Regions from separate parts of the Thalassotalea sp. Y01 genome, predicted to be linked through region 2. Evidence: riboswitches for the same ligand, from Rfam matches in the RefSeq annotation. Region 2 holds a riboswitch; each other region holds the start of a gene.

Region 1 (4,291 bases), on a different contig from region 2:
TATCACCGAAGAACTGGAAAAACACAACATGCCAATGGAATTGGTGCTATTGCCTGTTGTCGAAAGTGCTTACGATCCCTTTGCCTACTCGCACGGCAGTGCCTCAGGCATGTGGCAATTTTTGTCGGGCACCGGAAAGCAATTTGGTTTAAAACAAGATTGGTGGTACGACGGCAGACGCGATGTTGCCGCCTCGACTCAAGCAGCAATCAAATTCCTAAAATATTTACACAAGCGCTTTGATGGCGATTGGTTACTCGCACTTGCCGCCTATAACTCAGGTGAAGGTCGCGTCGCCAGAGCAATGAAAGCCAATGCTCGCAAAGGTCGCCCTACCGATTTTTGGAACTTGAAACTGCCGAAAGAAACGCGTGATTATGTGCCTAAACTACTGGGCCTGGCCGCACTTGTTAAAGAACCTGAAAAATATGGTGTGACCTTATATGCGATAAATAATGAACCGGTGATCAGCCATGTTGATATTGGCTCACAATTGGATTTATCTTTGGCAGCAAAATTATCCGGCTTAACCGTGGATGAATTGCACGCACTTAACCCTGGTTTCAATCGTTGGGCAACTCCGCCAAATGGACCGCATCAACTATTGCTGCCAAATAGCAAAATCGAACAATTTAAGAAAAGTCTTTCGTCATTAGATGAAAAAGACCGCTTAAGTTGGCAACGCTATAAAATTAAAAGCGGCGATAGCTTATCGGTGATTGCCAAACGCTTTAATACCACAGTGTCGGTTATTAGAGAAACCAACGACCTAAATAACAATGTTATTGTTGCCGGTAATTACCTGTTGATCCCTACCGCCACACAAAGCCTAGATCGCTACGCAACCTATGAGCAAGTGCGCCAAAGCAAGCTAAGCAAAAAAGGTACCGGTAATAAGGTCATTCATGTTGTCAAAAATGGCGATAACCTGTGGGATATCGGCAGAACGTACAAAGTGAGCGGGAAAGACATTGCCAAATGGAATGGCTTTGCCCCTAAAGACATGCTTAGACTGGGTCAAAAGTTAACGATTTGGACCGCAAACGACAGTGCCGCATCAGGCTCAGGTAATACCGTCATGCGCAATATTCAATATAAAGTGAAATCAGGTGACTCACTGGCACGCATTGCCAGCAAGTTTAAAGTTAAAATTGCCGATATTGAAAAGTGGAACAACCTAAATCGCAGTAAATACCTGCAACCAGGTCAAATTTTAAAACTGTCCGTCAATATCACCTCTATCTAGTGTGTATGCGGGCAACGGTTTGACTGTTGCCCGTAACACATCTCTGTTCATATTTTACACTTGAGTAACGGCATACTTTTGCCGAATCCTTATAATACGCCCTTTAAAATTCAGCTGACCTTCAGCAATCTATTTTGCTTAAAAATAAGGCGTTTATGTTTGTAATTCGACAACATCGCAGCTTTTCTGAGTTATATGCTAGCTCTTTAGCCATGTTTGGCTCTGCCCTAACCTTAATGGTCATACTGAATCAATTCTTGTCATAAGCTGGCAAGACATTATCTGCCGCCAGCAGTCTAAAACAGGCCAAAAGTAGAGGTGCGATTAATATCAGTATCGTTTTATCAGGGTGATGCCGAAGACAAAACGAGAAAGGATTAATTGCCGAAGTAAGATTGAAGATCGCTTCATCTTGCTGGTGTTATTGTCGAAAGAGATAACACTGCCATAGTCAAACCAGTTACGCTGGTAACAAATAACTATGGAGCGCTACGATGAAGTTCTGTCCCTTCGATACAGCATATTCATTTTTAGTAGTGCTTTATAAAACTGAAGTAGTTACACATGAATTTAATTGATTTTTCATCATCATTTGTTTCTTTATTACCCGCTGTAATCGCCTTGACACTGGCAATATTGACTCGTCGCGTTTTATTGTCGCTTGGGGTTGGTATATTGCTTGGTGCAGTCTTACTTAATGACATGTCGATTACCGGTACGCTTGCTTATGTTGGCGCCTCGGTGAGCGGTGTGTTTATTGAAGACGGTGGTATAAACAGCTGGAATATGTCGATTGTGGCATTTTTAATTTTACTTGGCGTGATCACCGCTTTGTTAAGTGTCAGCGGTGCCACGTTAGCCTTTGCTAATTGGGCTATGGGTAAAGTTAAAAATCGCCGAGGCTCTCAGCTGTTAGCGGCATTTTTAGGGGTCTTTATTTTTATCGATGACTACTTTAATTCCTTAGCCGTTGGTACCGTTTCAAGACCGGTAACTGATCGATACAAAGTATCTCGTGCCAAACTGGCCTATATCTTAGACTCTACCGCGGCACCTATGTGTGTGTTAATGCCAATATCCAGTTGGGGGGCATACATCATGGCCTTGATGGCAGGTATACTAGCAAGCCATGGCATCAGTGAATACACCCCGCTTGCAGCTTATGTTGCGTCGATCCCAATGAACTTTTACGCGTTATTTGCCTTATTAATGGTGTTTGCGGTGATCTACTTCGATTTAAATGTCGGTGCCATGACTCGCCATGAACAACAAGCAAATGACGGCGACGATCAGAGCAAACAAGAAAGCCATGAATTACCGATGGTCATTGAAGGCGTTCAAGCAAAAGCACGCGACCTTATCACGCCCATTGTCGTTTTAATTATCGCCACCATAAGCTTTATGGTTTATACCGGTGGACAAGCGCTTAGTGCCGATAATAAAGCATTTAATATCTTTGCCGCATTTGAAAATACCGATGTAGGTATGTCGCTGGTTTATGGTGGTTTAGTCGGCTTGGCGATGACGCTATTTACCATAATCAAACGCGGCATAGGCTTTGCTGACATCTCAAAAGCGGCAATCAATGGCGCTAAATCAATGCTTGGCGCTATTTTAATATTGCTGTTCGCTTGGACCATAGGCACGGTGATTGGCGATATGAAAACCGGTAGTTATCTATCGACGTTAGCTACAGGTAATATCGACATTGCTTGGTTTCCTGTGTTGTTATTTTTACTGTCAGGCTTTATGGCGTTCGCCACAGGCACATCTTGGGGTACATTTGGTATCATGTTACCTATTGCTGGTGATATGGCGGCAGCGAGTGATATAGCGCTTATGTTGCCTATGCTATCAGCAGTCTTAGCAGGGTCAGTATTTGGTGATCATTGTTCACCGATTTCAGATACCACCATACTGTCGTCCACCGGTGCACGCTGTAATCACATCGATCATGTGGCTACACAACTACCGTATTCTTTGTCGATTGCGGCAATATCAGCGATTGGCTTTATCATTATTGGCTTTACCGGTTCAAGCAGTTTGGCGTTGCTGGTAACCAGCCTATTCTTTATTGGTCTTGTTGGTTTGTTGCGAATGATTTGTATTGAGCAGTCACGCAGTACCGCCCCAACTTAAGTAAAACAAGCGCACAGTAAAATAAAAGCCCAGTCGCTATCGCCACTGGGCTTTTATTTTATCTGTAACACGTTAAGTCCGTCATGTGCGAATATCAGACTGTCTCTGTTGTCAGTAAAAACAATCACCTCAACACAAAGAAACTCTTAAGCACCGGTCTCCTCGTCCGGAACATCGGTCGGTAATTCGTAGGGAGTACAGCTTGTTATTCTCTGTTGCCAAACCACCCCGCGACCCGGCTTGTCCACTTCTGCGAACCAGAATATAAATTCGAAGATATCCTTTGCCTGATCTTCTGTGCACGTTATAAATAAAAATTTGACCAGCTCCGACTCAGGTAATTTCCCTTGCTCGGTTTTTACTTCAGCAAGAGCACCGATGCCTCGGCAAGCTGAGCTGCCAGCGCTGGTGACACCAAACTTTTCACGCAGTTCTGCCAGCAGGCGTTTGTCCGTGCCATCGTCCGGCAAATAACAGTAAATGGCCTTACAAGCCGGAAAGTTCGCCATTTGCGCAGCTAAATCGGCCGAGAGACTCATTCTGGGTTCACGCCCAGTTCTTTGCGAACGGCCTCAGGTACATAGGTCGCCACTCTTTCCACTGGGCTGACAAACATATACCCAATACCGGGCACATTCAGTTCAGCGGCTTTATAAATTGCCTCAAACATTAAATCCTGCTGGTCCGAAGACACCATAAATACAATCACGTCTTTCTCAGATTCTACAGCAACACCTAAGGCTCCAAATCGTTCTCGAACGCCCCAGCCGTGTACCGCGTGAACACTGGCAACGCGGGCTCCTACATTACGAGCCGCGAGTAACACAGCCTCTGTACGTTTTTTATCTAATACGCAGGTGATAAGGGCTACATCGGTTAGGTAGATTATTTCACTCATATGATTGT
Region 2 (4,291 bases):
CTGACGGGTAACAATCTTACCGCGATTCGCCATTAATAGACGTAGGGCACGATACTCACCACGAGGAATTGGGAACGTAATGCCATTTGGTGATGTCATTTGACGAGAGTTAGGGTCTAACTGCCAGTTGTCGAAATGAATCAACTCAGTTGCTGCCATTGGCGCCGCTTTTTCTACTTGGCTAATACGCTTAAGTAGATTGCGTACACGAATAGTTAACTCGCGTGGGTTAAAAGGTTTAGTGATATAATCATCCGCACCGATCTCTAAGCCCAATACTTTGTCCACATCGCTGTCGCGACCACTGATGAAGATCAAACCTTTGTCGTCTTTCTCGATGATTTCACGAGCTAATAACAGACCGTTTTTACCTGGTAAGTTAATGTCCATCAAAACAAGGTCAATATTACGATCTTGTAGTTGACGCTCCATTTCTTCACCGTTTGCCGCTACGTAGGTTAAGTAACCTTCAGCTTCAAACAGATTTTTCAGATTTAAACGTGTTACTTCTTCATCTTCAACGATGAGAACTTTGGCTTGCGGTTGGTTGATCATATATACCTCAACAGTTAATACCCAAATGTCAGCGAGCATGAAAACATAAGGGCGTATAGAGTCGCTGCATTTTTGGCTGCAAACTCAAGACTAAAATTTATGTTGCATATGATAGTAAATGTCAGAAAGTAAACAATGGTGAAATTGTTGTAAAAATGTAAGTGACAAAATGTAAACAAAATACCTGTGTTTCTTTTTAAGTTATTGATTATTATGTTTATAGTTGTGAGTGGTTATGTGAGGGAGGAAAAATCGGCTTTGCAACAAATTGTAATCCTTGGCCATTTATTAGGTTAGTAACAAATCAAAATTGACAAAAAAGCATTACTGGTAGGTTAATTTGTTGTCAATATTAACCTTGTTTTTACCCTGTGTTTTGCTGTGTTTAACATTTACCTCTGTGTTAACGCTTTTGCGCTTGATGAATCGCAAAACCTTTGTGATTAGCGAGCAAGTTTGAATGCCCAAATTGCTTTTCAATAATCGGTGCATACTTTAAAAAGCTGTTGGCAACTATGGTCAATTTACCATTTTTGTTGATTTTGTTTTTAACGCTTTGCAAAAATACTTCGGTGGTTTGGTAGTGGGTTTTTAAGCCTTGATGAAATGGCGGATTAGATACCACGAGTTGATAACCTTGGCCAACATTAGATAAACCGTCTGAGGCATAGACGTTACCGCTAAGCTTGTTAACAGCCAGTGTTTTTTCAGCGCTGGCAATCGCCAAGGCGTTGACATCAATCATTTCAATATCGGCATCGCGATTGGCCATCTTAATATAACAACCAATAACGCCCGCGCCGCAACCAAAATCAAGCACCTTACCGGTCACTTTGTCTGGTATATGCTGCAATAATAACTGGGTACCGATATCAAGCTCTGCATGGGAGAACACGCCCGGCAAAGCGCAAATGGTCAATGCCGTATCAGCTTGCTGTATCTGATATTGGCGATACCAATCATCAAGCACAAATGCTGAACGGTTATTGTTAAACACCATCTCATACAAAAGACAATGTCTTGCTGAATCAACTTTATCGCAGCGCAAGGCATAGTCTGATGCCAATTTCGCCGCCGATTTAACCCCACCTTTATTTTCTCCAACGAACAATACAATGGCGTTATCGCTTAGGCTGTTCGAGAGCATGGCCATTTGCATGGTAAATTCAGGTTTAGATTTCGGGAAGTAAAAGATAACCAGATCATGTTGCTGCTTGCTTTGGTATTGTTCGCCAAATTCACAGTGCACATTTTGACAGGCTTTGCTTATCGCTTGATGTTGCGCATAATTTACCTGGTAACTGGTAACCTTGGCATCAGGATACAGTTGAGTCAGTTCTTTGATCAGTTCTACATCAGGGCAACCGACAACTAAGGGATGTTTACTGTCCAATAAGTCAGTATTTCTGAGTAATAGTTGTGATGGATTACTAACAGCCATAAGTTACCGTGATGTCGTAAAAACGCTATTTTCGCATGTTATGACTATGGAAAAAAGCATAAATTTAGCCGAGCTAACACAATACCTTATTGCCAACGCAGCTATCATTTTAGGCAAGCCAGATGCGAGAACTTAGGCTGACGATATAAATGTGGTTTTGTGGTTTGCATTGCGTTTGCTAAAGTGGTTACATCGGCTTCATCTGACACTGTGTTTGGTAAATAGGTTACACCGGTACGTTTGTGTTGAAAGTCCCTTCTTAAAGTGGTTAAATACGCGACATTCCGACACATTAAATATGTGTCTCCTCCTTCCGAGGATCAGAAGAGGAGCGTTAACCAGGCAGTTATCCTTAGGGCCTTACCCGTATAAAGGATAATCAGGGGGATTATCGCCGAGGCAGATACCGAAAAAGGTAGGTATACTGTCGGCTGTATGGGTTGAATCCCTGCAGCTGTCGCTTAACATGAGTTTAAGTGGAGAGCTTCTGGCCCCAGCATCGTATTGCTGGCTCCAGTCTTTCTATTTACGCTCGAATAATAAATATCGCGATTAAGATAAACACATCGCACGCAGTAACGAGACGTAACATGACAACTTTTCAACTTGATGATTTTCCTCTATGGACAGCCTTAGTCACGCCGTTCAATGACGCTGGCGAGATAGATTATGACAGCCTAGCTAAAATCGTAGAGGATCAAGTACAAGCTGGTAATGGTATTTTGATTTGCGGTAGTACCGGTGAAGGCTTGGCTATCGAACAACACGAGCAATACCAAATTGTTAAATTTATTTGTGATTTGCAGCCGCAGGTACCACTTATGGTTGCCGTTGGTGGTGCTAACTTAGCAGCACAATCGGCTTGGATTGAACAATGCAATTCGTTACCTATACACAGTTACTTGCTCACCGCGCCGCTCTACACTAAACCTGGCATCATAGGTCAAACCAATTGGTTTAAAGCATTGATGGATATCGCCACAAAACCGTGCATGATATACAACGTTCCTTCTCGAACTGGCGTGAGTATCCCCGTTGAAACCGTACAAAACCTTGCCGAGCATCCAAACTTGTGGGCGATGAAGGAAGCCAGTGGCGACATCAATGAGTTTTTAGGTTTTGTCGAAGCAGCGCCGAACATGAAAATGTACTCAGGTGAAGACGCTCTGATCCCATACCTTGCGTCGGCTGGTGCTGTCGGTTTGGTGTCGGTTTGCGCCAACGCTTGGCCTGAGGCGACTCATTTGTATGTGCGTCAAGCATTGACTGGCCAAGGTGCTAGCTTGTTTCCTGTTTGGTATAACGCCATCAGTCCGTTGTTTGAGGTTGCCAACCCAATTCCAGTCAAAGTGTTAATGCACAAGCAAGGGGTTATCTCATCGCCTGTATTGCGTGCACCACTAACCCATCTGGAACTGGCTTCTGATAGCAAAGTCTTGGCGGCGGATACAGCAATCACTGAATGGTTGTGCAACAGCCGCAATAACCTTTAATAGCACTTATGTCAGAGTTGTTCACCAAACAAGTATTAACCGTAGGTGAGATGGCCAGTGGCGTGTCACTGACCATTCCTGTTTATCGCTTAAAAGGCAATGGACAAGGACCGTCAGTATATATTCAAGCCAATATTCACGGCGCTGAAGTGCAAGGCAATGCGGTAATCTATCAGTTACTTGAGTTGTTGCAAAAGCAATCTCTGCTTGGTGATATCACATTGGTGCCTTACGCCAACCCTGTCGGCTGTAATCATAAAAATGGTGAGTACACCTTAGGTCGATTTGACCCGATTACCGGTGTGAACTGGAATCGCATGTTCCATCATAATGAACAGTTGATTGAACACGTCATGCAAAAGCACAGTAACAGTGATGTTGATACCATAAAACAATATTTTCAGCAGTTGATGTTAGATGATATTGAGCAAAAGCTGGATCACAACAATTACGGGTTAAGTACTGGCCGAAGAATTGCTTATCGATTACAACAATTAGCGCACCAGCACGATATTGTTTTGGACTTACATACCGGGCCAATATCATCAAAACATATTTATTGTCCGGAATACGCACGCAATAGTGCCAGCTTTTTCAATATTCCACATACCATATTGATCCCCAATGATTTTGCCGGGGCAATGGACGAAGCGACGTTTTGTCCATGGTGGACTCTAGCAGAGAAGTTTGCCGAAAATGGCCGCGAACTTGATTTTGGTAAGGAAAGTTTTACCGTAGAACTTGGCTCACAAGAGTTAATTGATCTGGATGAAGCCTTATACGATGCTAAGTCAATCTTGTC
Region 3 (4,291 bases), on a different contig from region 2:
AAATTCTTGGGATAAAAAGCATCGAGTGATTATGCTATTGTCTAAACGACTGCATCGTTTAGATAAACAGCGTCGCAGTGATGATATATTAATTTCTGGTTGTGAAAGCAATGCTTGGTTAGACGTCGTTAAGTATAACGATCGCTTTTATTTTATTGGTGATAGTGATGCTCGGCTAATACGTGGTCTTATGGTGGTGATTTTAAGCCAATTTCAAGGTAAGACCGCCGTACAAATTCAAAAAACTAAGGTGCCAGAGTTTTTTCAAAGCTTAGGGTTGATGCAACACTTAAGTCCATCACGGGGTAATGGTGTGCGAGCAATTGTTGACAGCGTCTATACCTTAATAGGTTAAGTTACTGGTTGGCAAAACGACAGATTGGTTAAAACCTAGATCCATTAAAACAAAGATACGTTATAAGGAAAACAGATGAGTTTACATATTAACGCCATCGGCCAGGTTGCGATTTGTTGTACTGATATAAACGCGGCAAGAGCGTTTTACCAAGATATCATGGGACTACCGCTGTTGTTTGATGCCGGTGAAAACTTATCGTTTTACCAATTAAACGATATTCGATTGATGCTCACCACATTACAAGGCGAAGAACGCGACCATCATACCTCGGTGATTTACTACAAAGTCGATGATATAGAGCAAGCATTTGCGCATTTGCAACAGCACAATGTCGCTATAGAGCGAGCCCCAGCCTTAGCCGCCACCATGTCAGATCATCAACTGTGGATCGGCTTTATTCGCGATCCAAGTGACAATCTAGTGGGTATTATGAGCGAAAAACCTCTTAGTGATTAATCTGTAGCTTTGAACGGGCGCGCCGTACCGTCAGTGTGTTATGACTTAAGCCATTGCCATATCTGACCGAAAAACTCGTAAAAAAACGTCTCGGTTTTATGCAATTGATTGGCGTCAGGAAAGTAGTCCTGCCAATTTAGAGGACCTTGTTTAACAAAGTAACCGGTAGGAGCAGCGATAGGGGTCAAACCTTGTTGCTCAAAATAGGTCATTGCTCTCGGCATATGATTGGCATTGGTGACAAGGGCAAAATGGGTGTTGGTTAACCGCGGCATTAATAACATCGCTTCGTCTTCGGTATCTTTAGCTTGGTCATTAGTGATTATGTCACCACTAAACCCTAATTCAATCAGAGCTTGTTTCACCTTTTGTGCATTGCTGGTGCTATCATAAAATGCCGCACCGGAGGTAATGATGGTTGCTTCTGGGTGCAAGTTGGCGACACGCATGCCTTCAACCATACGTTGCAATGAGCAGATTTGTAATTGTTGCGAGGCGCCAAGTGTGTCGTCACTGGTATGCCCGCAACCTAAGATGACAATATAGTCTAAACGTTGTTGCTGCTGGCTAAAGGTTGGATAGCGTTGCTCGTAAGGGGCTATGAGTGAGTTGCTGACACCAATAAAGGAAAACCCGAACAAAAACAACGTGGCAAGAAATAAACTAACGCGAGCAACATGTCGTCGACTATGAAACAAAAGCAACGCTAACAGCATCAAAAATAAAATTAAGATCATTGGTTGCAGTAATTGACCAATAAGTTTTTTTAGTAAAAACCAATCCATGAAAAGCCCATCAAAAATTTATTTTTAGCATAACCGAAATTTTGATAAAGCACCTAAGTAAATCTCGCTAATTGCCTAACAACTCGAAGAAAAATTGCAAAAATATGTTAATTTTGCAGATTTTTAGTCGATACCATATTGCTTTTGTATCGCCCTTGCGGTTTAATAGCTTGCGTTGCTGTAGAGTTATTACTCAAATTATCTACACAACACCAGAAGAGGTAGCATTAGCCAGGTAAATGATTTGAAGCACCATCAGCTTATGACAATCATTGAGGGGGACTAATGCCGAGGGTGTTACTTTAGGTGGTTAAAGTACATTCGGTCATTACGGTTGAATCCTGATGACTGTCACCAATAGATGGTGGAGAGCTTCTGGCTGAAAACGTCAAGATTCCTATTCCTTGCTTATCAGTCATGCTCTTCCTTATGTAGTTTATAAACAGCGCCAATTGCTTTAGAAGTCTGTTATTGTATTAAAAAACTGACGTTGCAATAGGGTGTTCTGTTAATTAGGGAGAATTTCAAATGTTAAATGTTGCCAAGTTTGGCGGTACCAGTGTTGCCGATTACGATGCTATGTTGCGCTGCGCCAACATCATCAAAGATAACCAAAGCACCAAAGTTGTTGTGGTATCAGCCAGTGCTGGAGTTACCAATCATTTAGTGACTTTGTCGCAACAATTACTATCGCACCAAGAGCAGCAAGACATCATTAATCAAATTCGCGGTATTCAATACAATATTACGCAACAATTATCAGCAGAGTTGCAATTAAATCGTCAAATTGACGAGGTGTTAGAGCACTTAACGGCACTTGTTGAGCAACAAAATACAGTGCAAACAGCAAAAACCACGGATTCTATTTTGGCCTGTGGTGAGCGCATGAGCTCGATTTTGTTTGCCGAAGTTCTGCGCAGTATTGGCGTTAATGGTTTGACCTTTGATGTTCGTCAAGTAATGCGTACTAACAGTCTATACGGTAAAGCTGTGGTTGATATTGAGGCATTGGCGTTAAATTGTGAGCAGCAATTGTTGCCGTTATTGCAACAGCATGTAATTGTTACACAAGGATTTATCGGTCAAGACGGATTAGGCAATACGACAACGTTAGGGCGAGGTGGTTCAGACTATTCGGCGGCACTATTAGCAGAAGCATGTCAGGCAGATGACTTATTGATATGGACCGATGTGGTAGGTATTTTTACCACCGATCCACGCATAGCCAGCTCGGCTCGTGCCATACCTGAAATCAGTTTTGGTGAAGCGGCGGAAATGGCAACCTTTGGCGCCAAAATTCTCCATCCTGCAACCTTGATCCCTGCGATGCGATCGGACATTCCTGTGTTTGTTGGTTCATCTCGTGAACCGCAAGCCGGTGGCACGCAAATCCGTCAACATGTTGAATCAAAACCAACCTATCGTGCGATTGCACTGCGCAAAGAACAAACATTGGTTACCGTAAAGAGTCCAGCGATGTTACATGCCAGTGGTTTTTTGGCGCAAGTATTTGCGATATTGGCTAAGCATGAGTTAAGTGTCGACTTGATCACCACGTCAGAAATTTCAGTAGCCTTAACATTTGATAACCCACCAGGTTCTACCCAAGCTTTGATTAATCAGCAAGTGTTAGAAGAACTTGAGCAGTTGTGTGAGGTTACCGTAGAACATGGGCTGTCGCTAGTGGCCATTGTTGGCAATAATTTACAATCGACGACACAACTAGGCAGTAACGTGTTTAACCACATTGAAGATGTCAGCGTGCGCATGATTTGTCATGGCGCAAGCGCCAATAACCTGTGTTTCTTGGTTGCAGAAAACGATGCAAATCAAGTGGTTGAAACCCTACACGACAAATTGTTTATGTAAGGCAAAGCGTTTCTACAACTGAGCTAATCTCATGTAGAGTAGAGCCTATGCTAAATAATGAGCTTTAACTTTAATAAATAAACGCCTCACAAAGTGAGGCGTTTTTTGGGTTTTGCTTGGCTTTCTTTTGCGTAAGCTGCTGTCAATTGTTAACGAGCCATAGAGCAGTGCTCAAAAAAATGCTTAAAATAATGAGTAGGGCATCTATAGTAGTTGCTCAATATCTTTGGCAATCTTTTCAGGCTTAACAATCGAACCATAACGTTTGATCACCTCGCCTTGGCGATTGACCAGGAACTTAGTGAAATTCCATTTAATCTTTTTGCTGCCTAAAATACCTTTCGCCTGTTGCGTCAAATAATCAAACAAGGGGTCTGCTTTGTCACCATTGACATCGACTTTGGCAAATAAATCAAAGTTAATATGAAAATTTAAATCACAAAAATTGCGAATTTCATCGTCTGAGCCTTTTTCCTGTTCACCAAATTGATTACAAGGAAAAGCCAATACCGCTAAACCATTGTCTTTATAGGCCTGATAGAGATTCTCAAGACCGTCATATTGCGGGGTAAAACCACATGCGCTAGCGGTGTTGACGATCAAAAGTACTTTGTTCTGATAATTTAATAACGGGACGGTTTCGCCTTTATTATTGGTAACACTAAAATCGTATAATTGACTCATATTTTTATTGTTGTCTGATCACTGTTTCAATTACACTAGCACACTCGTGCGTATTTATCATTGACATATAAACAACTGATAAAGCTTAACGCGCTTTGTTCAAACCTGAATATCATGTAAGAGAAAAACTATGAAAAAC

Evidence for each region. Region 2 has a riboswitch for lysine ahead of dapA (4-hydroxy-tetrahydrodipicolinate synthase). Riboswitches for the same ligand answer to the same signal wherever they lie in the genome.
Region 1: linked by a shared signal. The riboswitch ahead of HII16_RS14200 (Na+/H+ antiporter NhaC family protein) and the one ahead of dapA (4-hydroxy-tetrahydrodipicolinate synthase) in region 2 are both predicted to bind lysine.
Region 3: linked by a shared signal. The riboswitch ahead of lysC (lysine-sensitive aspartokinase 3) and the one ahead of dapA (4-hydroxy-tetrahydrodipicolinate synthase) in region 2 are both predicted to bind lysine.

What each region holds. Positions count from the first base shown of each region.
Region 1 is NZ_JABBXG010000010.1:105,014-109,304, forward strand. It holds gene HII16_RS14195 (LysM peptidoglycan-binding domain-containing protein) at 1-1,246, shown strand, start outside; lysine riboswitch at 1,552-1,746, shown strand; gene HII16_RS14200 (Na+/H+ antiporter NhaC family protein) at 1,811-3,385, shown strand; gene HII16_RS14205 (hypothetical protein) at 3,532-3,924, opposite strand; gene HII16_RS14210 (P-II family nitrogen regulator) at 3,921-4,283, opposite strand; gene HII16_RS14215 (DUF1538 domain-containing protein) at 4,280-4,291, opposite strand, start outside.
Region 2 is NZ_JABBXG010000003.1:304,156-308,446, forward strand. It holds gene arcA (two-component system response regulator ArcA) at 1-555, opposite strand, end outside; gene HII16_RS06210 (methyltransferase) at 959-1,996, opposite strand; lysine riboswitch at 2,313-2,491, shown strand; gene dapA (4-hydroxy-tetrahydrodipicolinate synthase) at 2,587-3,489, shown strand; gene HII16_RS06220 (succinylglutamate desuccinylase/aspartoacylase family protein) at 3,498-4,291, shown strand, end outside.
Region 3 is NZ_JABBXG010000010.1:39,379-43,669, reverse strand. It holds gene HII16_RS13915 (SufS family cysteine desulfurase) at 1-355, shown strand, start outside; gene HII16_RS13910 (VOC family protein) at 431-814, shown strand; gene HII16_RS13905 (ElyC/SanA/YdcF family protein) at 853-1,599, opposite strand; lysine riboswitch at 1,808-1,982, shown strand; gene lysC (lysine-sensitive aspartokinase 3) at 2,128-3,468, shown strand; gene HII16_RS13895 (glutathione peroxidase) at 3,673-4,152, opposite strand; gene HII16_RS13890 (NAD(P)-dependent oxidoreductase) at 4,283-4,291, shown strand, end outside.